DNA from 2 places in the Ornithinibacillus xuwenensis genome. Region 1 is predicted to be linked to the other one. Evidence: predicted binding sites of a transcription regulator. Region 1 holds the regulator's gene; the other holds the start of a gene.
The links. Region 1 encodes NrdR, which represses ribonucleotide reductase genes. Its sites were predicted from a motif close to AACACNATATATNGTGTT; they were not measured.
Positions count from the first base shown of each region.

Region 1 (15,969 bases):
TAAAAAGATGTCTAAGGAATTAACTACATTAACTGGTCATGAAAAATGGTACAATATGTCTGTGAAAATTGAGGATTATATTAAGCAAGAAAAAGGACTACCAGCGAATGTAGATTTCTATTCAGCATCGGTATATGATAGTTTAGGAATTGATCATGATTTATTTACACCTATTTTTGCAATGAGCCGTGTATCGGGTTGGATTGCACATATACTAGAGCAATATTCAAACAATCGCTTAATTCGTCCGCGTGCAGAGTACGTTGGACCAACAACACAAGATTATGTTTCAATCGAGAATCGCTAGAAACAATTAAGAATGTTAGTTTTAATAGCCGGTCTATCCGGCTATTATTACGATAAGCTACATGAATTTTAGGAGGAATTTTTTTATGGCACAAGGAGAAAAAATCGTTGTCGAAAATGGTAAGTTAAACGTTCCAAATCAACCAATCATTCCATTTATTGAAGGGGATGGAACTGGTCCAGATATTTGGGCAGCTGCTAGTAAAGTACTTGAAGCAGCAGTTGAAAAAGCATATAACGGAACAAAGCAAATTGAGTGGTTAGAAGTATATGCAGGTCAGAAAGCATTTGATAAGACTGGTGAATGGCTACCACAGGATACACTAGACAAAATTGACGAATATAAAATTGCTATTAAAGGGCCTCTTACAACACCAATTGGTGGTGGAATTCGTTCTCTAAACGTAGCATTGCGTCAAGAGTTAGACCTATTTACATGCTTACGTCCAGTTCGTTATTTTGAAGGTGTTCCATCTCCAGTGAAGCGTCCAGAAGATGTTGATATGGTAATCTTCCGTGAAAATACAGAGGACATTTATGCAGGTATTGAGTGGCAAAAAGGCTCAGATGAAGTGAAAAAAGTAATCGACTTCTTAAACAATGAAATGGGAGTACATAATATCCGTTTCCCTGAAACTTCTGGAATTGGTATTAAACCAGTATCGGAGGAAGGAACAAAACGCCTAGTACGTTCAGCGATTCAATATGCGCTAACAGAGGGACGTAGCAGCGTGACACTTGTTCACAAAGGAAACATTATGAAATTTACTGAAGGTGCATTTAAAAGCTGGGGATACGAAGTTGCTGAACAAGAATTCGGTGATAAAGTATTCACATGGGCAGAATATGATCGCATTGTAGAAAAAGATGGAAAAGACGCAGCTAATAAAGCACAAGATGAAGCTGTAGCTGCTGGCAAAATCATCATTAAAGATGCTATTGCGGATATCTTCTTACAACAAATTCTAACTCGTCCGAATGAGTTTGATGTTGTTGCTACAATGAACTTAAATGGAGACTATATCTCAGATGCATTAGCAGCACAAGTAGGTGGAATTGGTATTGCTCCTGGAGCAAACATCAATTACAATACTGGTCATGCAATATTTGAGGCAACTCACGGAACAGCTCCAAAATACGCTGGTTTGGATAAAGTTAATCCATCATCAGTTATTTTATCTGGTGTGTTAATGCTAGAGCACCTTGGATGGAGAGAAGCTGCTGATTTAGTTACAAAAGCAATGGATAAAACAATCGCTTCAAAAGTCGTAACGTATGACTTTGCGCGTCTAATGGATGGTGCAACAGAAGTGAAATGTTCTGAGTTTGGTAATGAACTAATCAAAAACATGGACTAATTACGAAGAGAGGGATTTATTATGGGCAACAAACGGAAAAAAATCTCAGTCATCGGTTCAGGTTTCACAGGAGCTACAACAGCACTAATGCTTGCACAAAAAGAACTCGGAGATGTTGTTCTAGTCGATATTCCAAATATGGAAAATCCGACAAAAGGTAAAGCGTTAGATATGCTAGAGGCTAGTCCAGTACAGGGCTTTGATGCCAATGTTACTGGCACTGCAAATTATGAAGATACAAAGGAATCTGATTTAGTAATCATTACTGCTGGAATTGCTAGAAAGCCAGGAATGAGCCGTGATGATCTTGTTAATACAAATGCTAAAATCATGAAATCCGTTACACAAGAAGTAGTGAAGTATTCTCCAGAGACTACAATTGTGGTATTAACTAATCCTGTTGATGCAATGACTTATACCGTTTATAAGGAATCTGGATTCCCTAAAGAGCGGGTTATCGGACAGTCAGGTGTACTAGATACTGCTCGTTTCCGTACGTTCGTTGCACAAGAATTAAATCTATCTGTTAAAGATATTACCGGCTTCGTTTTAGGTGGTCACGGTGATGATATGGTTCCATTAATTCGCTATTCCTATGCGGGGGGTATCCCATTAGAAAAATTAATCTCGAAGGATCGATTAGAAGAGATTGTAGCACGTACTCGTACTGGTGGTGGAGAAATTGTTAACCTATTAGGTAATGGTAGTGCATACTATGCTCCGGCTGCTTCTCTGACGGTTATGGCTGAAGCAATCTTAAAAGATCAACGTCGAGTTCTTCCTTCTATTGCTTATTTAGAGGGTGAATACGGCTATAGCGATATTTATCTGGGGGTACCAACTATTTTAGGTGGAAATGGTATCGAAGAAATTATCGAGTTAGAACTAACAGCTGATGAAAAAGCGGCACTAGATAAGTCTGCTGAATCAGTGAAAAGTGTATTAAAGGTCTTAGCATAAATAGAAGACTCCATTCTGCAAGTTACAGAATGGAGTCTTTTTGTTTAGGGGAAGTTCTTTCAGTAAAGGACTTTTTTGTATTAATAACCTTCTAGGAAATAGGCGATAATATGGGTTATATTGTAAAGTTTTGTTTACAATAGGCCTCTGTTATTTTATTTATGTATAATTCATTGTAAGATAAATATAAAGATAGATTATGCTAGCAGCAAATTAGAAATGGGGAATGGTTTACATGAATGAAAAGGTTCTAATTGTTGATGATGAAATGTCTATTGTAACGCTATTAAAATTTAACTTGGAGAAAGCGGGATTTGTAACAGATGTCGCATACGATGGACTAGAAGCAATTCGAAAAGCGGATAAGAATAACTATGATTTCATCTGTCTTGATCTCATGCTACCAGAAATGGATGGAATTGAAGTATGTAAGCACCTTAGAAGAAACCAGATTGAAACACCTGTATTAATGTTAACAGCAAGAGATGAGGAGTTTGATAAAGTACTCGGACTAGAAATTGGGGCAGATGATTATTTAACTAAGCCATTTAGTCCAAAGGAAGTTATTGCTAGAATTAAAGCTATCTTAAGAAGGACCAATGTTACGAATACTAGTCAGATAAAAAATATAAATATTGGTGATCTTACGATTTATCCAGAACGATATGAAGCAGAAAAAGATAATAAAGTACTAACATTTACTCGTAAAGAATTTGAGCTATTGTATTACCTCGCAACACATAAGGATAAAGTTCTTTCAAGAGATCAATTATTAAGTGCGGTATGGGATTATGACTTTGTTGGAGATACTAGAATTGTAGATGTACATGTCAGTCACCTACGTGAGAAAATTGAACCAAACACGAAAAAACCAATTTATATTAAAACCATTCGTGGCCTAGGTTATAAAATGGAGGATCCAACGTGAGGATTTTTTCTTCTAAACCAATCATGATGTATGCGATGGGGATATTATTAATCGTCATTTCTACTGGAATAGTATTTAGCCAGTTCATGAGCAATTATATTATTTTATTACTGGTGCTATTGACAGAATACATTATCCTCATGATGATATTACACTATGTCTTTGACAAATATGTCAAACCAATCCGTAAAGCCACCGATACCCTGGATGAATTGGTTAGAGGGAATTTTCGAGCGAGAATGTATCATCCTGCAACAGGAAGCATGGCCTCTCTATTAATGAAAATTAATGCGCTCGCACGTAGTCTAAGTGATTTATCGATTAATGAAAAAATGCAGGCAGAGCAGCTATCGACTGTTATTGAAAACATACAAAGTGGATTAGTTCTGATTGATGAGAAAGGCTACATTCATCTAGTCAATCAGAATTTCATCTCTATATTTGGAAAAACTGAACGTGATTATCTTGGTTATCTCTATTATGATGTCTTAGATAATGAGAAGATTCATAAAACGATTCAGTTGACTTTTTTATATGAAGAAAATGTGAAGGATTCTATTATGGTAGAGAATGGTGTAAAGCAATACTTTGAAGTTGTCGGTGCACCAATATTTGATGATCGAAATATGTTAAAAGGGGCAGTACTTGTTCTATATGACATAACAGAGCTGAAAAAGCTTGAAGCGATGCGGAAGGATTTTGTTGCGAATGTTTCACATGAGTTGAAAACCCCAATTACATCCATTCGTGGCTTTTCTGAAACATTGCTAGATGATGATTTACATGATAAGGAAACAGCTAGACATTTCTTGGGAATTATTAACGAGGAGAGCAAACGCCTTCAAACCTTAATTGAAGATTTGCTCGCGTTATCAAAGCTTGAAAAAGAGGATTCACGATTAGTTTTTACGTCAATAAACATGTCTCAGTTATTAGAAGAAGTAATTCCGATGATGAATCAGCAAGCGACCCAAAGCGGAATCAAACTAAAAGTAGAAGCGGAAAGAGATCTCACATTTGTTGCAGACATGAACGGTGTAAAACAAGTTCTCATAAATTTGTTGGCGAATGCTATTAATTATTCTCACAAAGAAGACGAAGTTTCTTTAACAGTTGGGAAGCAGAATGACTTTATCCATATCACCATTACAGATACTGGTATCGGCATTCCGAACGAAGCGCTGTCTAGAATCTTTGAACGGTTCTATCGTGTAGATAAAGCGAGAAGTCGTAATACAGGTGGTACTGGACTTGGACTTGCGATTGTCAAGCATATTGTAGAACTTCATAAAGGGAAAATTCATGTTGAAAGTGAACTAGAGATTGGAACTACCTTTCATATTTATTTTCCAATACAATAAACATCTTCCGAGTGATGAAGGTGTTTTTTTGTTATACTGAGGTAGAAATATAATCGACATAACCCTAAATGTGTCTGCTCAGTTTTATTGGCAAATAGACATATTTTGTACGGAAGCTTCTGGAAATGGTAAAATATACGAAATAAAAGAGGCGTTAAGGAGGAGGTAACATATGTCCAATAAATTAGTACTGATTGATGGCAATAGTATCACATATCGTGCTTTTTTTGCACTTCCATTATTAAATAATGATAAAGGAGTGTACACAAATGCAGTTTACGGATTTACAACGATGTTGCTTAGGATCTTGGAGGAGCAAAAGCCAACACATATCCTAGTTGCATTTGACGCTGGTAAGACAACGTTTAGACATAATACATATCAAGAATATAAGGGTGGTAGACAAAAGACGCCACCTGAACTATCAGAGCAATTCCCGCTTGTAAAAGAATTACTTAATGCCTTTAATATTCGTCACTATCAATTAGAGCAATATGAAGCAGATGATATAATTGGTACCTTATCGAAACATGGGAATGAAAATAACTGGGATATATCCATTATTTCTGGAGATAAGGATATGCTTCAACTTGTCTCTGATAACGTTACGGTAAACGTTACTAAAAAAGGTATTAGTGATGTGGAAGCCTATACACCTGACTATTTGATAGAAAAAATGGAAATTACGTCAGACCAAATTATTGATTTAAAGGCACTGATGGGTGATAGCTCGGATAATATTCCAGGTGTACCTGGTGTTGGGCAAAAGACGGCAACAAAGCTATTAAAAGAATATGAGACACTAGAGAATTTATACGAGCATCTAGATGAAGTTAGTGGAAAGAAATTAAAAGAGAATTTAACGAATCATAAAGATGATGCATTCATGAGTAAAGAGCTCGCTACCATTAATTGTGATTCACCAATTGAAATAGCGCTAGATGATTTACCATATAGTGGATATAAAGAACAAGATGTTGCTGCCTTGTTTAAGGATCTAGGCTTTCAATCGCTTTTAAATCGAGTAAGTTCAGATGAAGCTGATGAAGAATCGAATGAAGTACTAGAAGATATATCCTATACAATTGTTGAGGAAATAACACCTGAAATGTTTATAGGAGAAGAAGCTTTAATCCTTGAAATGTTATCAGATAGTTATCATACAGCACCAATTGAAGGGATTGGGGTTGTTAATCGAGAAAATGCTTATTTTATTCCGACTGAGGTGGCCATCAATTCTGACGTGTTTAAGGATTGGGCAGAGGGTACTTCGAATAAAAAAGTAGTCTTTGACGCCAAGAAATCGTTAGTATCTTTGCTGAAAAAAGGTATTCACTTAAAGGGAATCACCTTTGATGTACTACTAGCTTCCTATTTGCTAGACCCATCAGAAAATAATCACGATATTCCTGCAATTGGACATCGTATGGGAATGAAGTCCGTTCGATTTGATGAGGAGGTCTATGGAAAAGGGGCAAAAATGAAGGTTCCTGAACAAGAAAAATTAGCGGAGCACGTTGTACGTAAAACGAGCTTATTGTTTGAGCTTCAAAAAAAGATGGAAGAAGAGCTTCAGGAGAATGAATTATTCGACTTATTAAATACATTGGAAATGCCGTTGGCGTTAATCCTTGGTGAAATGGAACATACTGGGGTAGTCGTTGATGTAGAGCGCCTAGAACAAATGGGGACGGATTTAAGGAAACGATTAGATGAGATTGAAAGAGAAATCTACGAGATTGCTGGAGAAACCTTTAATTTAAATTCCCCAAAGCAGTTAGGTCCGATTCTATTTGAAAAGCTAGGATTACGCGTGATTAAGAAAACAAAGACAGGTTATTCAACTGCTGCTGACGTTTTGGAGCAGTTAGAAAATGACCATGAGATCATTCCTAAAATTTTATTATATCGACAATTAGGTAAGCTTCAGTCTACGTATATTGAAGGACTATTAAAAGTTGTTGATAAGAATACCAATAAGATTCATACCCGCTATAATCAGGCGTTAACACAAACTGGAAGATTAAGCTCAATCGACCCTAACTTACAAAATATACCAATAAGACTTGAAGAGGGACGGAAAATTAGACAAGCCTTTGTTCCTTCAGAAAAAGAATGGATTATGTTTGCTGCAGATTACTCGCAAATTGAATTAAGAGTACTTGCACATATTGCGAAGGATGAAAAATTGATTGCAGCTTTTCAAAATGGATTAGACATTCATACACAAACTGCAATGGATGTATTCCATGTTACAGAAGATGAAGTAACATCAAATATGCGTCGACAAGCAAAGGCAGTTAATTTTGGTATTGTCTATGGAATTAGTGATTACGGTCTATCGCAAAATCTTGGAATTACTCGTAAAGAAGCGAAACAGTTTATTGATCGATATCTTGAGAGTTATCCGGGTGTCAAAGCTTATATGGATGATATCGTTCAAGAGGCAAAGCAAAAGGGCTATGTAACTACTTTGATGAATCGAAGAAGATATTTGCCAGATATCACAAGCAGAAACTTTAATCTAAGAAGCTTTGCAGAGAGAACGGCAATGAACACACCAATTCAAGGTACTGCTGCTGACATCATTAAAAAAGCTATGATCGATTTAGATGAGAAGCTAAAAGAAGAGAAGCTAAAAGCGCGTGTGCTGTTGCAAGTGCATGATGAATTAATTATTGAAGCTCCTAAGGAAGAATTGGAGAAATTGAAGGAAATTGTGCCAGCTATGATGGAAAACACAGTTGAATTAAATGTTCCTCTAAAGGCGGAATATGCTTATGGAGATAGTTGGTATGATGCTAAATAAGGAGTAAACATAATGCCAGAATTACCAGAGGTTGAAACAATACGAAATACATTAAAACGATTTATTCTTAATCGAACAATTGATCATGTATCTGTATACTGGCCAAATATTATTAAAAAGCCAGATGATGTGGAACACTTTAAACAACTTTTACATGGTCAAACTATTCAAGATATTGGTCGAAAAGGTAAGTTCTTATTATTCGAGCTCACAGATTATACATTGATTTCTCATCTAAGGATGGAAGGAAAGTATAGTGTCCATTATAAGGATGAGCCAATTAAAAAGCATACACATGTGATTTTCTCTTTTACAACTGAGGAGGAACTACGCTATAACGATGTACGAAAATTTGGTACCATGCACATTGTGAAAAAAGGTGAAGAATGTAATCAGAAACCGCTAAATCAATTAGGTCCAGATCCGTTTGATAAGGAATTTACATTCGATTATTTTTATAAAAAATTTAAAAATACGAACAGATCGATAAAGTCCGTACTACTTGATCAAACGGTAGTTGCTGGTTTAGGGAATATTTATGTTGATGAGACCTTGTTTAAGGCGAGAGTCCATCCGTTGAAGAAATCGGATAAGCTAACGAAGAAGGAAGTTCAGGAAATTCAAAAGCAAGCCATTCATACCCTAGAGGAAGCGGTTGCTCAAGGTGGTACAACAATACGTTCCTATGTGAATAGCCAAGGTGAAATGGGTATGTTTCAACAGGAGTTATCTGTCTATGGACAGGAAAATAAGGGCTGTAAAAATTGCGGGAAACCAATTACAAAAATGAAGGTTGGCGGTCGTGGTACACATATTTGTCTTAACTGCCAGAAGCTATAAGGGGGACAATTATGGCGTTAGTAATCGGGTTGACAGGTAGTATTGCGAGTGGGAAAAGCACGGTATCGGCAATGTTTCATACACTAAACATTCCCGTTATTGATGCTGACAAAATAGCTAGAGAAGTTGTTGAGCCTAATGAAAAAGCATATCAGGAAATTGTCAAGGAGTTTGGTAGGGAGGTATTATTTCCTGATAACACGCTTGACCGTAAAAAATTAGGATCTATTATCTTCTCCAATGATGAGAAACGTCAAAGGTTGAATGCAATCGTTCACCCAGCTGTCCGTAATCGGATGCTAGAACAAAAAGAAGCATTAATAGTGCAGGGAGAAAATTGCATTGTGATGGATATTCCACTGTTATTTGAAAGTAAATTAACACATTTGGTAGATAAAGTGTTAGTGGTATATGTTGATGAATCGGTTCAGTTACATCGTTTAATGGCCAGAGATGAATCTAGGGCTGAAGACGCGTTGGAACGAATTAATTCACAAATACCTGTTAAAGAGAAAACAAAGCTTGCTAATGCAGTGATTGATAACAATGGGACCCAAGATGAATCATTTGAACAATTAAAAGAAATACTTCGTGAATGGAATGTATTCTAGCAATCAAAACTCAAAGGATTATCCTTTGAGTTTTTTTGTGATTATAATTCCTTTTATTTTATTAATATGTTATACTTTATTCAAATAATGGATAATTAGTATATCACATTTAGGAGGACTTATGATGAGTAAAACTCGAATTGCCATTAGTGGATTTGGACGAATTGGAAGAATGGTCTTTAGGCAAGCAATTAATGATCATCATTTAGAGGTTGTTGCAATCAACGCAAGTTATCCTCCAGAAACATTAGCACACCTTATTAAATATGATAGTGTTCATGGAATTTTCAACGGAGATGTGAAAGCGCTTCAAGACGCTTTAGAAGTAAATGGACAGCGAATTGAACTTGTAAACTTTAGAGAGCCTGACAAATTGCCATGGAATCGTTTAGCGATCGATGTTGTCATTGATGCTACTGGAAAGTTTAAAACAAAAGCAGATGCTGGATTACATTTAATTGCCGGAGCAAAAAAGGTTGTTATTACTGCACCTGGAAAACAAGTTGATCGAACCATTGTCATGGGAGTCAATCATGATACGTATGATGAAGAAATTGATGATGTAATCTCAAATGCATCGTGTACGACAAACTGTTTAGCACCAGTTGTAAAAGTATTAGATGATAATTTCAACATTAAAAATGGGCTTATGACAACTGTTCATGCTTTTACAAATGATCAAAAGAATTTAGATAACCCACATAAAGATTTACGACGCGCAAGGGGATGTACGCAATCAATAATACCAACCTCAACAGGCGCAGCAAAAGCATTAGGGGAAGTATTACCACACTTGAATGGAAAATTACATGGAATGGCATTACGAGTTCCTACACCTAATGTATCATTAGTTGACTTAGTAATTGATGTTGAAGAGCCTGTTACGGAAGAAATTGTTAATCGTGCATTTCAGGAAGCTGCCAATGGTCGGATGGCAGGAATCATTCAATATAGTGAGGAACCACTAGTTTCAATTGATTATACAACATCGGAATACTCAGCAATCATTGATGGGTTATCCACAATGGTTATGGGTGATAGAAAAATTAAGGTACTGGCATGGTATGATAACGAGTGGGGTTATTCTACAAGAGTAATTGATTTAGTTAAATACGTCGGGACTTTTCTAGCGGAGAAAAAAGTATCTGTATAAATTATCATAGATTTAGATAAAGGATTGAGCATCGTTCAACATGCTCAATCCTTTTTAGTATGGAGTAGGTGAAACCTATTGCAACTTACCGGAAAAGATACTATTATCTTCTTCTTTTCGATACACTAGCTTCTAGCAAATTTATACTAGGGTAATTTTATAAAACATGTTAAAATAAATAGAGTTATATGTATATCGGATCTGTATGAAAATGGGAGTTGGATGAAATGTCTGTTGGTAAAAAAATATCTAGGATTCTTAATAATCAATCAGAAACGAATGAAAATCACTGGGATAAAGAACTTCAAACACATTATTATAAAACAACAAAAGACAAAGGATTAGCAAAGCTAGAAGAAATAATAAATCGTTCTAATCATTATAGCGTTAATTCAATATCTGTCGATCATGGGGAAATTAGCTTTAATGTCGTGAAAGGGAAAAAGGCCTTTGTAATTGCAACAGTTATTATGGTACGACCATATCAAACTGCAATTGATTTTACGGTTACGACTGAATCGACACTTCCTTTTGATTTCGGATATAGTGCAAAGCTAATAAAGCAGCTATATGCCGTCATAAATAAAGAGCTGCAACTTATTGAAAAGAATCATTAATAGTTGCCAGGTGAATGGAGTTTAACAGATGAGATGTTCAAATTGTCAATATAAAAATACGAAAGTTTTAGATTCAAGACCAATTGAAGAGGGACGCTCTATTCGGAGAAGACGTGAATGTGAAAAGTGCGGACATCGTTTTACGACGTTTGAACGGATAGAGGAAGTACCACTTATTGTTGTGAAAAAAGACGGTGCAAGGCAAGAATATAGCCGTGAAAAACTAATTCGAGGATTAATTAAAGCATGTGAGAAAAGACCTGTTTCGATTGAAAAAATAGAATCCATTGCAGTGGATGTTGAGAAAGAGTTACGTAATACAGGCGCTTCCGAAATTGATAGCAAGGAAATAGGGGAAATGGTCATGGAACGTTTATCTAAAGTGGATGACGTAGCATATGTGCGTTTTGCTTCGGTATATCGTCAATTTAAAGACATAAACGTTTTCTTAGATGAATTAAAAGATTTAATGCAATCAGAACGAAATAAATCTTGATGATACGTACAAGGAAGGAAGGGTTAAGTTGAACTACATCGGAAAGATATTACCAGTAGATGGCTATAGTGTTGCCTTAAATGGCAATCTACCAGTTGACTATACGAAAGCATTAACCCATCTTTACCAACCTTTACTCGGAATAAAAGCAATTATGTTATATCAAACTTTACTACATGAAATAGAGTTCCAACGAGAAGAATCTACAATCCAAACCCATCATACTTTAATGAATTATTTAAATATCCCGCTTGACGAAATTTATGAAGCAAGACTTAAGCTGGAGGGAATAGGTCTATTAAAAACCTTTGAACATGAAACGTCGGAAAAAACGATTTACCATTATGCGCTTCAATGCCCATTCTCACCTCATGCTTTCTTTCAGGATGCCATGCTAACGCAGCTCCTATCGCATCATATCGGCAAAGCAAAGTTCAATATGATTCGTTCAGCATATGTAGATCGAATGGCTAATGCGCATCCTATAGGGCAAAATGTTACGGCATCATTTAGTGATGTATTTGACACGATTATTCCAGAAATGGGTGTTCAATCATTAGACCAGACAACTGAAAATACTGGTCCAGAGCTTGAAGCTATTGACTTTTTATGGCTTGAACAAATGTTAAAGTCACGTATGATACCTTATAAACGAGTGCTAACCGCTGAGAACAAACGAGTTATGACACAAATGCTACAACTATATGGCTTAGCACAATATGAACTTGAAAAATGCGTGTTGTGGGCGTTAACGGATGAGAATTATCTAGATGTAGAAGAATTTAAGGAAGCATGTCATGATGCATTTAAGACATCAAAAAAACAAGCAACAATCCAATTAGTACCTAAAACACCTACCAAGGCAGCACCGGTAGATAATTCTGCCCCACAAACAAAAGAGGAACAACTCATTCGGGAGTTAGAGAACATTTCACCTAAGCAATTATTAGAAGACTTATCAAGCGGTAATCATGCTTCTGAACAAGATTTGAAGGTGATTCGTGAGATTATGACGACACAGGGACTCCCATCTCCAGTTATGAATGTATTAATTCATTACGTGTTACTGCAATCGAATATGAAGTTATCAAAAGCTTATCTAGAAAAGATTGCTAGTCACTGGTCTCGAGCAAATTTAAAAACAGCAAGAGAAGCCATGATGTTTGCAAAGCAAGAGAAAGAGCGTTATCGTAGCTCTACGGAGAAACAAACAACGAGTAAGTATTATAAAAAGCGAACATCAACAGAGGTTATTCCAGATTGGTTTAAGGATCGTAAGCAAACACCGACTGCAAAACAATCCGAATCATCAGTTGATCTGGAAAAAGAAAAAGCAGAAATCGAAAATCTACTGAAGCAATATGCGAGTAGTAATAAAAAATAATCATTTTCAAGGATGATTTAGAGATGAAACCAGTACAATCTACACTTAAAAAGTGGATGGAAAAGAATGAAAACTTTAAAGATAACTATAACAAGATTAAAAATGAAGTGTTAAACGATTCAGAGATTAAAGAATTCTTATCGTTGCACCCTAGTTTATCACAGCGTGAAATTGAGAAAAGCCTAATTAAGCTATATGAGTATAAATCACAATCCAAACAATGTAATCATTGTTCTTCATTTGGTTCTTGCCAAAATATGATTCCAGGTTATTCACCGATACTTCGGGTTGAAAATAACGAAATTCATTTAAGTTATGAAAAATGTCATAGTCGTATTATGTATGAAAAAGAACAACAGCAACAAACGCTTATCCAGAGCTTATATATGCCAAAAGAAATTCTTGAAGCAACAATAGATGGAATTGATAATGATCCAAAGAGAAGTCAGGCAATCCGGGAAATTCTGTCTTTTCTAGGACAAGTAAAAGATGGAACACCTCAAAAAGGCCTTTATTTTTATGGTCCATTTGGTGTCGGAAAGACCTATTTTCTAGGTGCCGTTGCAAATGCATTGAAAGAGTATGACATCTCATCCATGTTAATTTACATGCCTGAATTTGTTAGAGAAATTAAATCCTCTATTAAAGATGACTCTATTAATGAGAAGATAGAGTACTTCAAAAAAGCAGATGTCTTAATGCTTGATGATATTGGAGCTGAAACGCAATCAGCATGGTTCCGTGATGAAGTTCTTGGCACTATATTACAATATCGCATGATGGAGAGATTGCCTGTATTTTTCACTTCCAATTATAGTATGAAACAGCTAGAGGAACAGCTAGCAAAATCTACTCGAGGTGATATTGAGGAGGTTAAAGCAGGTAGAATATTAGAACGAATAAGACAAGTGAGTTCAGAAGTACCTATTATTGCTGATAACCGAAGAAAATAATGATAAAGCCAGTAAAAGATTATCTTTTATTGGCTTTTTTAATGGTACTAATTCACACACTATTCCTTTACTAAAGTTACTAGTTTTAATGGATTATACATTTTTTACATACTATGTCCATATAATGTAACAGTTTGGTTTGGATGAGGGTGATGTTGGTTGCTGGATGTTTATTTTTCTTCGAATAAAGAAGTGATTAGCTTCTGTGAACAATTATTTGTTTATAACAAAAAAATTGAATTGCACTGGAAAACAAGTGAAGATTGGGGGAATCATTTACAAATAGAGTTTAATCAAGCGGATAACTTACTAGTCGATTCCATCGTAAAATCTATGGTGGATGTATTTGTAGATCATCGATTATCCTCGATGATTCAAAGTATCATAGAAGAATTTTATTATTATACGGATCGAGATGAAATTGAAAAAATTCTAGAGATAACGCATTGGATATTAGCAGGAGAAGATGATGAGAGTATTCAAGTAAGAAAGCAAAAGGATGATCCAATGCAGCTTCTATATTCCTTATTTGTGTCCAATGTAAAAAATACGACGACTATTCATTTTGATTCAATCGTGAATTTTCGATTAAAGGTGTTTAAGGACCATCTTGTTAATATGGTTGGTTTAGCTATCGATGAATTTAAACGTGAGGAAGACCATCAGGAATTTGTTAATATGTTACGAGAATATATTGCGAAGAAAGAACCGAGCTACAATGTAGTTCATATAGTACAAGGTAATCCATTTGCATTCTTTAAAGCAAATGGGAAACGTTTTACAAGAATGGAATTAAGGATGATTATGCAGAAGGAGCCTTTATACATTGTAGGACTCGATGACGATGAACTTAATCTAGCCCCTTTAGTTTCAATGGCGCCAAAGAAGATTAAGATTTATGGTGATCATCCTTCAGAACCAAAAACATTAACAGTCATAAATGTTTTTCAGGAGAGAGTTGATTTCGAACCATATAATAAATTTCCTTTTCCATATTATTTAAAAAATGACGAATAGGACTTGATTATCAAAACGACTAGCGTTATAATTTGTTTTATATTCATTTATAGTTTAAATCAGTAAAGATAAGGACAAGGTCATTTGACAACTGTTCTGGCAAGAGAGGGAAGCCATCGGCTGAAAGCTTCCTCAGGCAGCCAAATGATTACCACCTTTGAACTCTGCTTTTGAAATCTAGTAGATGGCAGCGTATATCTGCGTTAAAGATTTAAAGCCGTAATTGTTTTACGGGAAATAGGGTGGAACCACGTGACAAACGCTCGTCCCTTTGCATATTTGCAGAGGGGTGGGCGTTTTTTAATGTTTTATAATATGGATAAAGGAGTGTAACAAATGGCAGAAATCACAATTGTATTTCCAGATGGAGCAAGTAAACAATTTCCACAAGGAACAACTGGAGAAGATATAGCAGGATCAATTTCTCCTGGTCTTAGAAAGCAAGCTTTAGCGATTAAATTAGATGGAAAGCAATATGACTTAAAGCGTGAATTAGATCATGGTGGAGCAATTGAAATCATTACCTATAAGAATCAAGAAGGTATTGAGGTTGCACGTCACTCAACTGCACATTTAATGGCCCAAGCGATAAAGCGCCTATATAAAGATGTTAAATTTGGTGTTGGCCCTGTTATCGAGGAAGGTTTTTACTATGATTTTGATATGGAAGAAAAAATCACGCCAGAAGACCTTCCGAAGATTGAAAAAGAAATGAAGCGGATTGTAGATGAAAATTTACAAATTGAACGAGTGGAAGTTTCACGGGACCAAGCCAAGAAAATGTTTGATGAAATCGGTGATGATTTAAAGCTTGAATTAATCGATGCAATTCCTGAAAACGAACAGGTTACGATTTATAAACAAGGAGAATTCTTCGATTTATGCCGTGGCGTCCATGTGCCATCAACAAGTAAGCTAAAGGCTTTTAAATTACTAAGTATATCAGGTGCTTATTGGCGTGGTGATAGTAACAACAAACAGCTACAGCGGATTTATGGAACTGCTTTTGAAAAGCCGGCTCAGGTTGAAGAATATCTACAAATTCTTGAAGAGCGTAAAGAACGCGATCACCGCAAGCTAGGAAAAGAACTCGATATCTTTACAATCAATCAAAAGGTTGGTCAAGGATTACCGCTATGGTTACCGAAGGGTGCAACGATTCGCCGCCAAATTGAA
Region 1 is NZ_JBDIML010000001.1:30,102-46,070, forward strand. Features, by position in the region: gene citZ (citrate synthase) at 1-307, shown strand, start outside; gene icd (NADP-dependent isocitrate dehydrogenase) at 393-1,664, shown strand; gene mdh (malate dehydrogenase) at 1,686-2,624, shown strand; gene ABC228_RS00170 (response regulator transcription factor) at 2,860-3,552, shown strand; gene pnpS (two-component system histidine kinase PnpS) at 3,549-4,913, shown strand; gene polA (DNA polymerase I) at 5,086-7,722, shown strand; gene mutM (DNA-formamidopyrimidine glycosylase) at 7,735-8,562, shown strand; gene coaE (dephospho-CoA kinase) at 8,574-9,173, shown strand; gene ABC228_RS00195 (glyceraldehyde-3-phosphate dehydrogenase) at 9,298-10,326, shown strand; gene ABC228_RS00200 (cytosolic protein) at 10,554-10,943, shown strand; gene nrdR (transcriptional regulator NrdR) at 10,972-11,439, shown strand; gene ABC228_RS00210 (replication initiation and membrane attachment family protein) at 11,468-12,823, shown strand; gene dnaI (primosomal protein DnaI) at 12,847-13,776, shown strand; gene ytxC (putative sporulation protein YtxC) at 13,936-14,793, shown strand; T-box leader at 14,850-15,067, shown strand; gene thrS (threonine--tRNA ligase) at 15,130-15,969, shown strand, end outside.

Region 2 (15,969 bases), 340 kb from region 1:
ATACAGCAAAGCTCTTAATGTCTCTTAAATAGATTTCATGTCCTACATGATTCACCTGGCGGCGGATTAACGTACCATATTGCTCAATGGTTGCAATCTCACCATTATCTAATTCAAGATTTATTATATCCTTCCCAACGGAGTATCCATTTGCTTCTATTACTTCCCGTTGAATCAGGTTGAAAAACTGCTGAATCGATATTTGATCGTAATAAGTATTTTGATGGAGAGCTCGTAATATGGCTAATTGGAGTGTTATACAAATGGCGATAATCGTGATTGCTATTAACGTTGTGTAAAGGGTAAAACCATTTTCATTAGTTTTGATAACCATAAAGACATACCTCTTCTGAGCGTTGTGCAATGTTATTCCACTGAGCACAGCCTTTTATAAGACTCTCCTTGGTTAGCTTAAAGGAAAGCTTAACAGGTGTTGCTCCTATTGTTTTTTCAGAAACCTTTGGAAGAAGCGTATTATTATCCCATAGCACTAACTGTAATTCGTCATGTAATTGATCAGTAATGATGCGCTTATCACTGTGAATTTGTTTTTCTTGTGAAATGAGTGAATATAAGGGGATCCATGCTGTGGTAATGATGATTAGGATTGAAAGTGAAATAAGGGATTCCGTTACCGTAAATCCATTACTGTTTAACAATATATCCACGTCCTTTTCCGAGCGGAAATACAATTTTATATTTCGTTCGATTTGTTTGAATCTGTATTGTACCTGCCTTTCTGATTGCCCCGTTAGAATTAAATGATATTGTATCTAATGTTCGACGATCTAAGCTCCATCCTTTTGGCAATTTTCGTATTGTTTCCTGATTTGCTGAATCAACTAGGATGTAGCTTTGTTTTTCAAGAATGATACGAACATAGTCATTGGAACCGATTGCTTGGCTTTGAACATATAAAATATCGTACTGAAGTGTATTAAAAAAGAATTCTTCTGTTTTTTTATGATAAAGGCTGTTTATCAATGGAACACTTAAAGAAAGTATCATCAACCATATGGTAAGTACGACTAATGACTCAATAAGGGTGAATCCCTTTTGGTTAGTCGTTCTCATGAGGGGGAGGGGAGACCTTTCCAGTGGTAGAGGAATAGCTCAGTGGAAAATTAGGATTGTTGCAATATACTTGATTCTCATAGATGTAGTTTTCTTGAACCAATTCATCAAGGTTATTAGGATAAGAATGATTCTCTAAGTAAAATGAATCCACTTGCGTTTGAACGACAGTTACTAATGCTTCACATCCTTTCACTTGAACATCGTTACTCTTGTTACCTAAATTTGGAATAATTAATAACATTAAAATCGATACGATGAGTAGTACAATCAACATTTCAATTAAGGTAAATCCCGCTTGATTTTTACTCATATTCTCACTCCTTTAAATGGTTTCCATATAGTGATACATTGGTAATATCAATGATAGATAGATGCAAATAATAACCAAACCTAATGCCATGAAAAATATTGGCTGAATATACGTAATACTTTTGAGGATCCGCTTATTTAGTTCATCAGTTAGAAATATTGCATAGATTTCTAAATCTTTTTGAAGGGTATTCGTGTTTATGTTTTTCTGAAATATTTCAGCGAGTTGAGCCTTCATCAAGGGTAGCTCAAGAACGATGTCAGCAGCATGGATTCCTTGGTTTAATCCATCTGCAATGATAGTTGCATAATGAGATAGAATGGGGAGCTTGGTTTGTTTGGATATAATGATAAGAACATCTTTTAATGATAAGCCAGTCCTTAATAGAGAGCTCATATGTGTAGAAAATTGGTATGAGGTATTTAGCTTTAAGAAGCTTCTGTATATTGGAATGGTCGTATAAATCTTAATCTGAGACGATATCGGAAATTTGGATTTAAATCGTTTCCACAACCATTTTGTCAATATGATAAGCAGCATCAAAGTAATGAAGGAATAGTAGATGACAGATGAAATGAAAACAGAAAAAGTTATGGCGGAAAGCTTCTGATGACTATTTTGGAACAATAGCAAAATATTCGGAATAACGGATTGTTGAATAAAGAAAAATACAAAAGAAAAAACAATTAATAAAATAATAGGATATCGGATGACTTGGGTAAGTTTTTGTTGATAACGGATTCTTTCTTCGTAGATATCCACACACTTTTTAATACTGCTTTCTAGGTCACCATATTCTTTTGCAAAGAAAAGGTATGTTGTAATGAATTCATTAAATCTTAATTTTTCTAGTGATTGATCAATACTTAAACCACTCTTTAAATCGGCGATAATAGGATTGGTTATCGTATGCAATGTTTTGTCCCATCTTAACGTCTCCAATGCAGATAATAGAGAATAACCATTAGAAAGTACTCTTGATAACCGTTGTAAAAAACGAAGTTGAAGTTGTGTGCTTACTTGTTGCTTATTTGTCTTCAAATGTATCTTTTGAAATAAACCCATAAAGGAATGCCTTCTTTCTTAAATGTTGGAAGGAATATATGCTATTCTTCAATGCTCTTTCCTTTCCTGAAATCACATCCTCTAATAATTTGTTCTCTAGAATTTCCAGAATTGCTGCCCGTTGTTCTTTTCTAGAATAGGTGCTGAGGGGGAGCAGTTGAATGGATGATATTCCGATGAGGGATTGTTGAAGATTAGTGGGAGTTAATCCCATTTCCAATAATCGTTGAATGGTACCCTCTGTATCTTTTGCGTGAATGGTACTGAGTACGAGATGTCCAGTTAGAGAGGCTTCTAGCGCAAACCGCGCTGTTTGTTGGTCTCGTATTTCACCAACCATGATGATGTCAGGGTCATGTCTAAGAGCGGCTTTTAAACCAGATTGGTATGTTATTCCCGCTTTTTCATTAACCTGTACCTGAAGTATGTCGTGGATATTCTTTTCGATTGGGTCTTCTAAAGTAATCGTTTGATAGGATTCTTCCTCTAATACAGATTGGAGTAACGCATATAATGTTGTCGTTTTCCCACTTCCTGTAGGGCCAGAGAATAATATTAATCCGGCTTTGTTCTTCATCCATTGTTTTACTTTTTGGAATTGCTGCTGGAAAAGAAAAAGATGTTCAAGTGATAGCGTATCATCTTGGGGTAATAGTCGAATGGCAAGACTTTCGTAGTGATTAACGGGTAAGGTTGATAAGCGGAGGGAAACGGTTTTACTTTTATGGAAATGTGTGATTATTCCGTTTTGTGGTTTTCTAATTTCACCAATATCCATTCCTGATGTAAACTTATAATAGGTAAGAAGTAATTTGTACTGTGACATGGTTAACGATTTATATAAGATTCTTGTTCCATTTACTCTTAAATAAACTTTGGTATTTGCTTTGAAGGGATAGAAGTGAATATCAGTGGCGTTGGATTTGATGGCGATAGAGAGTAATTGTTGCGAAAGTGTTTCCGCGGGATTCAATGGATGCACACCTCCAGTACGTCAGATTATTTTGCTGCATATATCAATTCGACATCAATTGCTATAATCCTTCTTAATTCTTAAAAAAATTTTAAAAAGGGTGTACCACAATGACATACATATACTTCATAGGTTTTATGGGTAGTGGCAAATCAACCATTGCTAGGCTGATAAGCCAAAGGTTAGCTATTCCTTTTATCGATATCGACAATGAAATAGAGTTCCAGCAAAAAAGAAAAATAGTGGATATTTTTCAAGAGGATGGAGAAGAGGTATTCCGTTTATATGAAACAAAGGTGTTAAAGGAAATAACGGATAAACCACTAATATCGACTGGTGGAGGGGTTGTTGAAAAAAATGAAAACATTAATTATATGAAACAAAATGGAATCATCATTTATTTAAAGACTTCCTTTTCTGAAATAAGTAGCCGACTTGCACATGATCATTCAAGACCTTTATGGAAGGATGATACGAATAAGCAAGCATTGTTTGACAAAAGAATTAAGCTGTATAATCAGATAGCAGATTTCATCGTCGATGGCGATAAGCTCACGCTACAGGAGCAAGTTAATGAAATCATAAAATATATTCGTATAAAGAGAATCATAAACGTCAAAGATAAACATAATTCATTGTAAAAAGAGGTGGTACAGATAAAAGGAAATGATTATGTGAAATTTATGACACAGCAAGTTGTATCCTACATGGATTTACCGAAGGAAGAACGTAAAAAGAGAAGAACGGATATAAAGGCACAAAGAAATCATCTTCCTATTGGAAACAGATGGTTTGGTGTTTTGCCAGTTGCTATAAAATCAATCTTTAAACGGGCAGAATAGCAGGTTTAGCATGTAGACCTGCTATTTTAATTTCCTGTTAAATAAAAGATGCCACCATTTACTACCGAAAACTGAATCTTTGGCTGATATCGTTCTTTAATATCCTGTAATTCCTTTTCCATTTGCTCCACATCCTCATCGCGATCACCTTGATAAAAATGCTTTAGTAAGTCAACTTCTTGTTTCAGTTCCTCAATTGACTCTGCTGCCCATTGATGGTCTTGGTCTTGTATATATTGATCAATGACAGTTAATATGCGTCTGAAACCGCTATGAGGTTTTATAATAGGCGTTATCGTATAACAGTAATCAGAAATTTGCATTTGGAGATCTTTTGCATTTAAAAAATCCATCATGTCTGTTTTCATTTGTCCATTCACTAAGTTTAGTCCTAGTGAGAATATCTCATCTTTATTTCGCTTCCCAATATAGCTTAATTTGATATTCGTAACTAACCATGGCTGTAAGGCTGTATTCCTTACAGCATGAACAACCTCAAAGAGTTTTGTGAATTGCTCATTTTCCTTTAAATGATTTACAATTTGTTGTAAACGAGGACTACCAAAATGAATCCTTTCTCCTTTTTCCTCTGTATTATCCTGATTCGTTATTAAAGTTAACTGCATTGGGTCGCCGTTTTTCCCCATTTTTTTAACATAATGCCAGTAGAAGGGACGGTTCATTAATGCTCGGTCCATTTCTTCCGTAAGCTGAATCTTTAACACACCATTCTGATTAGCAACATGGCAATGGTGTGCGGTAAAGTAACTTTGTAAGAAACGATTTAAATTATGGATTGCCATACTGGTTCTCCTCTTGTTCAGTATTCTGATGCGTACTATGAATAATGGAAGCTAAGTTATCTAGTTTAATTTTCACTTCACCTGTTGAAGACGATTCATTCATAATTGATTTCACTTCTGACTCAAAGCTATTAATATTTAACTCCGCTAAAATGTCATCTAAGTGACCGATAACCTGTTCAAATAATGCAATTTTTTCATAAAGTAGCTTCATAATATGTTCTTCAAGTGTTCCGCGAATTGCAAAGTTATGAATATGAACATCTTTTTCCTGGCCGTAACGGTGTATTCTCCCAATACGCTGTTCAAGTCGCATCGGATTCCATGGTAAATCATAATTTATCATATGATTACAGAACTGCAAGTTAATTCCTTCGCCACCTGCTTCGGTTGCAATGAGTACCTGAGCCTTGTCTTTGAAAAGTTGCTTCATCCAATCCTTTTTTCCTGGCTTAAATCCACCACGAAATGGGACAGAACTAATACCATGTTGCTGCAAATACCATTGTAGATAAAACTGAGAAGCGCGGTACTCCGTAAATATAATGACTTTTTCTTCGCCGATATTTTGAATTAGTTCTACAACTTTTTTTGCTTTAGCGTGATGTGGAAGCTGACCGATTTTATCTAGAATAGGCTGAAGGTATTCTTGATTATGTTGATTTTCTTCACTCGCAAACTTTTGTAACGAAAGAAAACAAGCCTCTCTCGAAGAACAAAGCTCACGTAAAAACGTTATCTTAGAAAAAGTTGAAAATGGTTGGACCATATGATCTAACTCGTTATAAGCCTGGAGTTCCTCTGGTGTAAAGTCAATCCATACAGTATCGATATGTCGCTTAGCATTATTTAAGTCTGTATCCTTTCTTGTATTACGAACCATTACTTTTTGCACTAATTGCTTTAAATATACATCCTGATTTATTTTCTTTCGGTCCCTGCCATATTGTTCTAAGAATGATTCATAGCTTCCTAAATGACCAGGTTTAAGAATAGAGACTAGGTTGAAAATCTCGATTAATTGATTTTGTACAGGGGTTGCTGTTAACAGCAAGCAATACTTCTTTTTTAATGCACGGACAAAAGCATAATTTTTTGTTTTGTGATTTTTCAATTTATGTGCTTCATCAATTAATATAAAATCATAATTGATATCCAAAATTGCTTCCCGATGGGGGGATCGCTTTGCTGTATCAATCGATGTTACGATTATATCGTATTGGTCCCAAGCATAATTCTTACGATGTGCTGCAGCGGGTATAAAGAATTTTTCGTTCAATTCCTTTACCCACTGATTTACTAACGATGCTGGTACGATAATGAGTACTTTTTTCACAAGACCACGAATCATATATTCTTTCAAAATTAATCCAGCTTCTATAGTTTTACCTAATCCAACCTCATCTGCTAAAATCGCTCTACCATTCATTTCTTCTATCGCTTGTTTGGCGGTTTCGATTTGATGAGGTAAGAACTCCATTTGTGGTAAAAATTCTAGTGCTCTTAAACCATTAAAATCTTTTGTTATGGTAGTTAATTCAGCATCATATGCCATCTTAAATAATTCCCATGAAGAAAAAGGACCATCAAGTTCAAGCTTTTCAACTAGTTTATCGATAAAATTTGTTTCCTGAAGAATGTCTATATTATGCATCATATACTTCCTTTATCAATAGTTTCATAATCATAAAATATACAAGACACAATTTGATAGTTGTGTGGTATAATGAATCCGAAATATAAGTAACAAACACTATTTTGTACATAGTATAACCACAAAGTTCTAATTTCATAAAAAGCGAATGATTACAAGGGGAGAGATTACTTATCGTTTTTGACATAAGTAACGCCGAAGGAGCAAGCAAATTGTGAATCTCTCAGGCAAAAGTACTCTTGTAGGACGCAACTCTGGAGAGCGTTTACACATGTAAACCACCCACGAAGCACGCATTTTCGTATTTGTGAAAATGTTAAACTTTCTGGTTAAAGGACAGAGATTTCCCCTAATAAAGAGGAGAAATCTCTATTTTTATGGTTAAAAATTAGAAAATTTAAAAAGGAGTGGGAATTTTGAGCGAGCTGAAACGAACCCCAATCTACCCTGAATACGAGAAGCTTGGGGCAAAGACAATTGATTTTGGTGGCTGGGACTTACCAGTTCAGTTTTCTAGTATTAAACAAGAACATGAGAATACAAGAACGAAAGCCGGTTTATTTGATGTTTCTCATATGGGGGAAATTCTAGTAACGGGCCCCAAAAGCTTGGATTACCTGCAATACTTAACCACAAATGATGTATCAAAATTGATACCTAATAAAGCGCAGTATGCACTAATGTGCTATGAAGACGGTGGTACAGTTGATGATTTTCTAATTTATATGCTTGATGTTGATGAATATTTAGTAGTAGTAAATGCTGCAAATACGGAAAAAGACTTTGATTGGATGAAACAGAATAACCATTATACAAAAGAGGAAGTAGAACTTAAGAATGTATCTTCTGATTATGTGCAATTAGCCTTACAAGGACCAAGAGCTGAAGAAATCTTACAAACACTGACCGAAACAGATCTAAGCTCTATTAAGTTTTTCAGGTTTGAGAGAGAAGTCCTCTTATCAGGACTAAAAACACCAGCATTGGTTTCCAGAACTGGTTATACCGGTGAGGATGGCTTCGAAATTTATATTACGAAGGATGCAGGGGCGAGTCTTTGGAATCGCTTATTAGAAGCTGGAAGTGATAAAGGACTATTACCAATTGGTCTTGGAGCTAGAGATACACTTCGATTTGAGGCAAACCTGCCATTGTATGGTCAGGAGCTGTCTTCGAATATTACACCGATTGAAGCCGGATTAAATTTTGCTGTTAAGGTTAATAAAGAAGCTGATTTTATCGGCAAAGAAGTATTAAAAAACCAAGTAGAAAATGGCCCTACTAGAACATTAGTAGGAATTGAAATGATTGATAAAGGAATTCCTCGGCACGGCTATGAGGTATTTAGTGGTGAGGAAGAAGTAGGAATCGTTACTTCTGGTACACAATCACCTACCTTACAAAAAAATATAGGGCTAGCCCTGGTGAAAAAAGATTTTGCAATGGTAGGAACAGATTTAGATATTCAAGTGAGAAAGCGTAGATTGCGTGCTCAAGTAATTCCTAGACCGTTTTTAAAGCGGGATAAATAGAGGAGGGAATAAAATGGAATTTCGTTATTTACCAATGACTGAAGCAGATAAGAAGGAAATGTTAGATACTATTGGCGTAAGCTCTACAGATGAGCTTTTTTCGGATATTCCTGAGAAAGTTAGACTAAAACAACCCTTGAATTTAAAAGCTCCTGTAAATGAGGCAGACTTAAAAAAAGAACTAGCAAGAATGGCGAATAAAAACGTAAATTTAAAGGAATATTCCTCTTTTCTAGGGGCAGGTGTATATGACCATTTCATCCCTTCCGTAGTGGATCATGTTATATCACGCTCTGAATTCTATACGGCATATACACCGTATCAGCCTGAAATCTCTCAAGGTGAGCTACAAGCAATCTTTGAATTCCAAACGATGATTTCAGAATTAACTGGAATGCCTGTAGCGAATTCTTCTATGTATGATGGTGGAACCTCATTAGCAGAGGCTGTGAACTTAAGTGCTGCACAGACCAGAAAGAAAAAAGTTATTGTATCAAAGGCAGTTCATCCTGAATCACGTGCCGTAATTGAAACGTATGGAAAAGGACCAAATCTTGAAATTGTTGAAATTGATCATGTAAATGGTAGAACAGATTTAGAGCAGTTGAAGAGGGAATTAGATGAAAACACAGCAAGTGTTGTTATTCAGTACCCTAACTTCTTCGGTCAAGTGGAGCCATTAGCCGAAATTAGAGAGATACTTAACCAACAATCGAAAACGATGTTCATCGTATCTAGCAATCCACTTGCTTTAGGCTATTTAACACCTCCAGGAGAATTTGGAGCAGATATTGTAGTTGGTGATACACAGGTATTCGGTATTCCGGCGCAATTTGGAGGACCACATTGTGGCTACTTTGCTACAACTGAGAAATTAATGCGAAAAATACCAGGTCGTCTTGTTGGCCAAACAACTGATGAAAATGGTATTCGTGGATTTGTATTAACGTTACAAGCTCGAGAACAGCACATTCGACGTGACAAGGCAACCTCAAATATATGCTCTAACCAAGCACTAAATGCACTTGCAAGCTCTGTTGCAATGAGTTCGATTGGCAAACATGGGCTTAAGAAAATGGCTGAGCTAAATATGCAAAAAGCTAGATATGCAAAGCAAAAATTAATCGATGCCGGTGTTAAAGTTCTTACAGAGGGAGCTTTCTTTAATGAATTCGTTATAAAGCTACCGAAGAGCGTTCAACTCGTGAATGATGCCTTGTTAGAAAAAGGAATTATTGGAGGTTATGATCTAGCAACTGCTTATCCAGAGCTAGATGGCCATATGTTAGTTGCTGTAACAGAAATCCGTACAAAAGAAGAGATTGACGCTTTTGTAAAAGAAGTGGGGGATAGTCATGTCTAAAAAAGATTTTCCATTGATTTTTGAACGTAGCAAAGAAGGGCGAGTGAGCTATAGCTTACCAGAACTAGATATTCCAGAAGTAAACTTGGAGGAAGAGATTACAGATCGATACGTCAGAAAAGCTGCACCTGATCTTCCAGAGGTAAGTGAACTGGATATCGTTCGTCATTATACAGGTCTTTCAAATCGAAATTATGGAGTAGATTCAGGATTTTATCCTCTCGGCTCCTGCACAATGAAGTATAATCCGAAAATAAATGAAGATGTAGCTCGGTTTGAAGGGTTTAGTCATATCCATCCTTATCAAGATCCTAAAACCGTACAAGGTGCTCTTGAGATGATGTATGATCTACAGGTATCGTTAAAGGAGATTACTGGCATGGCAGGTGTTTCCCTTCAGTCAGCTGCCGGTGCTCATGGTGAGTGGACTGGATTAATGATGATTCGTGCTTTTCATGAAGCAAATGGTGATTATAATCGTACAAAGGTTATTGTACCTGACTCTGCTCATGGAACAAACCCAGCATCTGCTACAGTAGCTGGATTCGAAGCAGTAACAGTAAAGTCCAATGAAAAAGGTCTAGTTGATTTAGATGACCTAAAGCGAGTTGTAGGAGAAGATACAGCAGCTCTTATGCTTACAAATCCGAATACACTAGGGCTTTTTGAAACCGAAATTCTTGAAATGGCAGAAATTGTCCATCGTGCTGGTGGAAAGCTGTACTATGACGGTGCAAATTTAAATGCAATCATGGGCTATGCTCGCCCAGGAGATATGGGATTTGATGTGGTACATCTTAACTTACACAAAACATTCACTGGTCCACATGGCGGTGGAGGACCTGGTTCTGGTCCTGTAGGTGTTTCTGCTGAGCTTGAGCCATACTTGCCGAAGCCATTAATCGTCAAACAAGATAGCTTCTACACGTTTGACTATAATAGACCAAAATCAATCGGTAGAGTGAAGCCATATTACGGTAATTTTGGTATTAACCTTCGCGCCTATACGTATATTCGTACAATGGGTGGAGAAGGCTTGAAGAAAGTAAGTGAGTATGCCGTATTAAACGCAAACTATATGATGCGCAAGCTTGAAAAAGCCTATGATTTGCCATATACACAGCACTGTAAGCATGAATTCGTTCTTTCTGGTAGAAGGCAGAAAAAGCTTGGAGTACGTACATTGGATATCGCAAAACGTCTGCTTGATTTTGACTACCATCCACCAACCATATACTTCCCGTTAAATGTGGAAGAAGCACTAATGATAGAGCCCACTGAAACAGAATCAAAAGAAACGCTAGATGGATTTATTGAAACGATGCTAACAATTGCAGATGAAGTAGAATCAAATCCAGAGATGGTACAAGAAGCACCACATAATACGATTGTGAAGCGGATGGATGAAACGACTGCTGCTAGAAAACCTATTTTACGCTATTACAAATCATAGACATGAATAAACGCCTAAGGGTATTCCCTGTAGGCGTTTTCTGTCTTTTATAAACCGTTTTTTACTTTTCCAGTCCATTTCTTAAATCCACCTTTTAATTGGTAGATCTCTTGATATCCTTTTTTATGAAGAAGCTGTGCAGCTCTACTAGATCGTGCACCACTTTGACAATAAAGATATACTGGTTTATCCTTACGAATTTCGATTAGGCGCTGCTTCATTTGTGTAACTGGAATATTTCTAGCACCAAGCACATGCCCGTTTTTGAATTCTTGCGGCTCTCTAACGTCAATTAGTTGCGCTTTTCGATATCCTTCACGAAATTGTGTTTCTGTTATTGTTTTAAGGTAGCTACGTTGTCTCAGGTACCTAAATACCGATATAACAATAATTACAACAAGTGCTAATATAATATATTCCATCAAATTATTCCCCCGTCTTTCACTTTTGTACTTTTATATTATAGGCTGAAACAAGTATTTTTTCAAAGTTTTTCTTCGGACAAGTATTACCAAGTGATGTCGAATAAAGTCGAGAAGTTATTTCTTTATCACGATGAGTAATGTCATTGCAATTTTAAAATTTATTCATTTTATTAGTTTTTAAAGAGTTTATCTTTAAAATTCATTAATTACCTTAGATTTTTATTCTTTTTTGTTCATTGACAAAAATTTAGTAATATGCATTTTAAACTATATATAGTGTACATTAAAAAACCCGAACACAATATGTTGTAATTTGTAACTGGGGTGTGATATCTTTATATTAAATAATTCTAGATTAATAGAATGAGAAATATGTCAAATGAGGAGAGATAGAATGTCTACGGTTGTCGAATCAAGTACGAACATCAATGTGGAAATGCTGAATGAGGATATTAAGCTATTCCCACAGGTTCATCCAATAACACCAGATATGAAACTACTACATAAGGGTGTATCAAGACTAGTCATGCTAGACCGTTATTCGTTTAAAGACACTGAAAAGAAAAGCCTGAAGGTTGGCGATTTTGTCGTTTTAACGGTAAAAGCTGATCCAAAATTTCCTGCTAGAGGTCTTGGGTTTATTCAATCGATTAATTGGGATAACAACGAAGCGGTTGTAAAAGTTGAACCAGAATATGCGTCTGTTTTGGACGGTGAAGAAGCAGAGACTGGGCTTGTAAAGCGTGGATTAGATGTCATCGATAAACCACTAGAGGTTTATTACGAGCAAATTGCGAAGCGAAATGCTACCGGTTTAGCAAGTGTGGAATCATCCGAAGCTCTTCAAAAGGATTGGTTTGAAAAATTTTATAAGGAATTATCAAACTTAAACTTCATACCAGCTGGTAGAGTTTTGTATGGAGCAGGTGCGGATACCGATGTGACGTATTTTAACTGCTATGTGATGCCTTATGTGAAGGATTCTCGTGAGGGTATCTCTGAGCATAGAAAGCAAGTAATGGAGATCATGAGTCGCGGTGGTGGTGTTGGAACGAACGGTTCTACCTTACGTCCACGTAATGCTCTTGCAAGAGGTGTAAATGGAAAATCATCTGGTTCAGTATCCTGGCTGGACGATATCGCAAAACTAACTCATTTAGTGGAGCAAGGTGGTTCAAGACGTGGTGCACAAATGATTATGTTGGTTGATTCACATCCGGACATCATTGAGTTCATCATCTCAAAAATGCAAAATCCAAGAATTTTACGTTATCTAATCGAAAATACAGAAGATGAGCAAATTAAGAAGTTAGCACAGGAAAAGCTTAAATTCTCTCCATTGACTGAAACTGAAACTGATCTTTATCAAGGTGTTTTAAATTATAAAAACATTCCTGGCCAAGGCGGATTCCCAAATTCAGTTTTAAAGGAAGCAGAAGAAAAACTACGTACAGGTGGAACATACTCCGTACACAATTCAGAATTCTTAACGGGAGCAAATATATCGGTATGTATTACCAAAGAATTTATGGAAGCTGTAGAAAATGATACGTGGTACGAGCTTCGATTCCCTGATGTAGAAAATTATAATGAAGCCGAAATGAAAGCATATAACGAGGAATGGCATCAAGTTGGTGACGTGCGCAAATGGGAAGAAATGGGATTTGGTGTTCGTGTTTATCGTCGAATTAAGGCTCGTGAGTTATGGAATTTAATTAACATCTGTGCAACATACTCAGCCGAACCAGGAATATTCTTTATCGACAATGCAAATGACATGACAAATGCGAAAGCTTATGGAGATCAAGTTGTTGCTACCAACCCATGTGGAGAACAACCGCTTGCGCCATATTCTGTTTGTAACCTAGCCGCAGTAAACCTTGCTGAGATGGCTGATAAGGATTCTAATACCGTAAACTTTGAAAAACTAATGGAAACCGTAAGAGTTGGGGTTCGTATGCAGGACAATGTAATTGATGCGACACCGTACTTCTTAGCTGAAAACAAAAAGCAAGCATTAGGTGAACGACGTGTTGGTCTTGGAGTTATGGGTCTTCATGATCTACTAATTTATTGTGAAACTGAATATGGTTCCGAAAGTGGTAATGAATTAGTAGACAAGATCTTTGAAACAATCGCAACTACTGCTTACCGTGAGTCTATTGAGCTTGCAAAAGAAAAAGGTAGCTTCCCATTTCTGGTAGGAGAGACAAAAGAAGAAACGAATAATCTACGTCAAGCATTTATTAATACAGGCTATATGAAGAAGATGCCTGACGATATCCGTGAAGGCGTTCTTCAATACGGTATCCGTAATTCTCACCTACTAACAGTCGCACCTACTGGAAGTACTGGTACAATGGTTGGTGTAAGTACAGGATTAGAGCCGTATTTCTCATTCTCTTACTTTAGAAGTGGAAGATTGGGTAAGTTTATTGAAGTCAAAGCAGATATTGTTCAAGAATATCTAGATAGTCACCCAGAAGCAGATTCCAATAATCTGCCAGACTGGTTTGTAACAGCAATGGAATTATCACCTGAAGCTCATGCTGACACGCAATGCGTTATTCAACGTTGGGTAGATAGTTCCATCTCGAAAACCGTAAATGCACCAAAAGGCTATACAGTAGACCAAGTGGAAAATGTGTACAGAAGACTGTATCGAGGTGGTGCAAAAGGTGGTACGGTGTACGTAGATGGTAGCCGTGATTCACAAGTCCTAACTTTAAAAGCAGAAGAAAATAGCTTTGAACAAACAGAACTGTTTGAAGATAGTAATGAGCCTAAAAAAGTAGTATTGATGGATACCATTCAAGAACTTAAATCAACAGATGTAACAATTGGGTCAGAGGTTGGAGATACTTGCCCGGTATGTCGAGAAGGTAGTGTGGAGGATATCGGTGGCTGCAATACTTGCACGAGCTGTGGAGCTCAATTGAAGTGCGGTCTATAAAAAACTTTACACAAAGGTTATCAAACGAAAGGTTTGATAGCCTTTTTTGTTTTAAATGCCATATTGTGTCGGGTTAAATGTGATAAAATTACTTCCATAATAAATTATAAATTGTTATTTCATATTCTTAATCGAATAGGAAGAGGCACTTTGAATCATGAGGAGAAAAAAGATCGAATCAAGGCAGCACCGAAATAATGTTCAATAATGTATTTGGGATTTTATCGTAGAAGTGTGCTCATGGGTACCAGAAATTATCATGATTCCGTTTAGTACTATATGGTTGCTATGAGGGATATAGAGGTTCATTACTATATTGCAATAAGGGAGTAACATAATGATTAAAGCTGTTTTATTTGATCTTGATGGAACTTTATTAAATCGTGATGAATCCGTTAGACGTTTTATTGAGGATCAATATGAGCGATTTCATACAAATTTTAATCATATCTCGAAAGAAACTTATATGTCACGATTTTTAGAATTAGAGCATCATGGCTATGTTTGGAAGGACAAGGTATATCAACAATTAACGTTAGAATTAGAAATTAATAACCTTTCAAGCGATTTTTTACTTGAAGACTACATGGATTACTTTAAACATCATTGTGTTCCATTTCCAAATCTACTTCACCTGTTAGAGGTACTCAAACAGAAAAACTACCTGCTCGGTATCATCACAAATGGCATTGGAACATTTCAAATGAATTCAATAGAAGCGTTGGGTATGAAAGCATACTTTGACTTGATTAAAATATCTGAGTGGGAAGGGCTTCGAAAACCGAATCCAGATATTTTTCATCATTCTTTAAAGGAACTAAAGATTTTACCTTCTGAAGCAATTTATGTAGGCGACAGTCCAGTAAATGATGTGGAGGCTGCATACAATATAGGTATGATTGGTGTTTGGAAACGTCATATAGCGTATGAAAATTTTGCAACAAATTATACGATTGACGATTTATTAGAGCTCCTAGTTCTGCTTCAAGAATTGGAGAGTAATAATTAACTTGCTTCCTGTCATAATAACCAAATGAAAAGAGGTGCCCACATGCTAATTTCTTCCTTAGAACCAGAAAACCTCTCTGATGATCAAATGCGGACGCTATTATTCCGTGGGATTAGTGATGACCATCATAGTGGAGACTGCATATTTGTTCCTGGGAGCAGTAAAGCAGTTCAATATCGATTGCCCAAGGCCGTACAATTATATCAAGAAGGTAGAGCTAGTAAAATATTATTTTCTGGTGGTGTAATTTGGGAAGGGGAATCTGATCCAGAGGCTATTTTGCTGAAGCAAGAAGCGATACGTCTTGGTGTTAAAGAACAAGATATATTAATAGAGGATAACTCATTGCATACGAAAGAAAATGTCCTAGCATCGTTGTTAGTACTTGATCGAGCATTCAATTTACATGAAATAGAGCGATTGATCTTGGTAAGCACACATTATCATATGAGAAGACTACATTTGACCTTTAAGACTTATATGCCGAACTGGATTGATTACACACTCTGT
Region 2 is NZ_JBDIML010000001.1:372,806-388,774, forward strand. Features, by position in the region: gene ABC228_RS02250 (competence type IV pilus minor pilin ComGF) at 1-334, opposite strand, end outside; gene ABC228_RS02255 (hypothetical protein) at 318-659, opposite strand; gene comGD (competence type IV pilus minor pilin ComGD) at 646-1,074, opposite strand; gene comGC (competence type IV pilus major pilin ComGC) at 1,061-1,387, opposite strand; gene comGB (competence type IV pilus assembly protein ComGB) at 1,400-2,452, opposite strand; gene comGA (competence type IV pilus ATPase ComGA) at 2,415-3,425, opposite strand; gene ABC228_RS02280 (shikimate kinase) at 3,536-4,066, shown strand; gene ABC228_RS02285 (YqzE family protein) at 4,082-4,267, shown strand; gene ABC228_RS02290 (YqhG family protein) at 4,294-5,070, opposite strand; gene ABC228_RS02295 (DEAD/DEAH box helicase) at 5,057-6,724, opposite strand; glycine riboswitch at 6,873-6,973, shown strand; glycine riboswitch at 6,977-7,066, shown strand; gene gcvT (glycine cleavage system aminomethyltransferase GcvT) at 7,141-8,256, shown strand; gene gcvPA (aminomethyl-transferring glycine dehydrogenase subunit GcvPA) at 8,270-9,619, shown strand; gene gcvPB (aminomethyl-transferring glycine dehydrogenase subunit GcvPB) at 9,612-11,072, shown strand; gene ABC228_RS02315 (rhodanese-like domain-containing protein) at 11,120-11,494, opposite strand; gene ABC228_RS02320 (vitamin B12-dependent ribonucleotide reductase) at 11,892-14,450, shown strand; gene ABC228_RS02325 (HAD family hydrolase) at 14,788-15,459, shown strand; gene ABC228_RS02330 (YdcF family protein) at 15,502-15,969, shown strand, end outside.
Region 2: ABC228_RS02320 (vitamin B12-dependent ribonucleotide reductase) is a predicted target of NrdR. The motif match lies at 11,793-11,810, and genes of this name have one in related genera.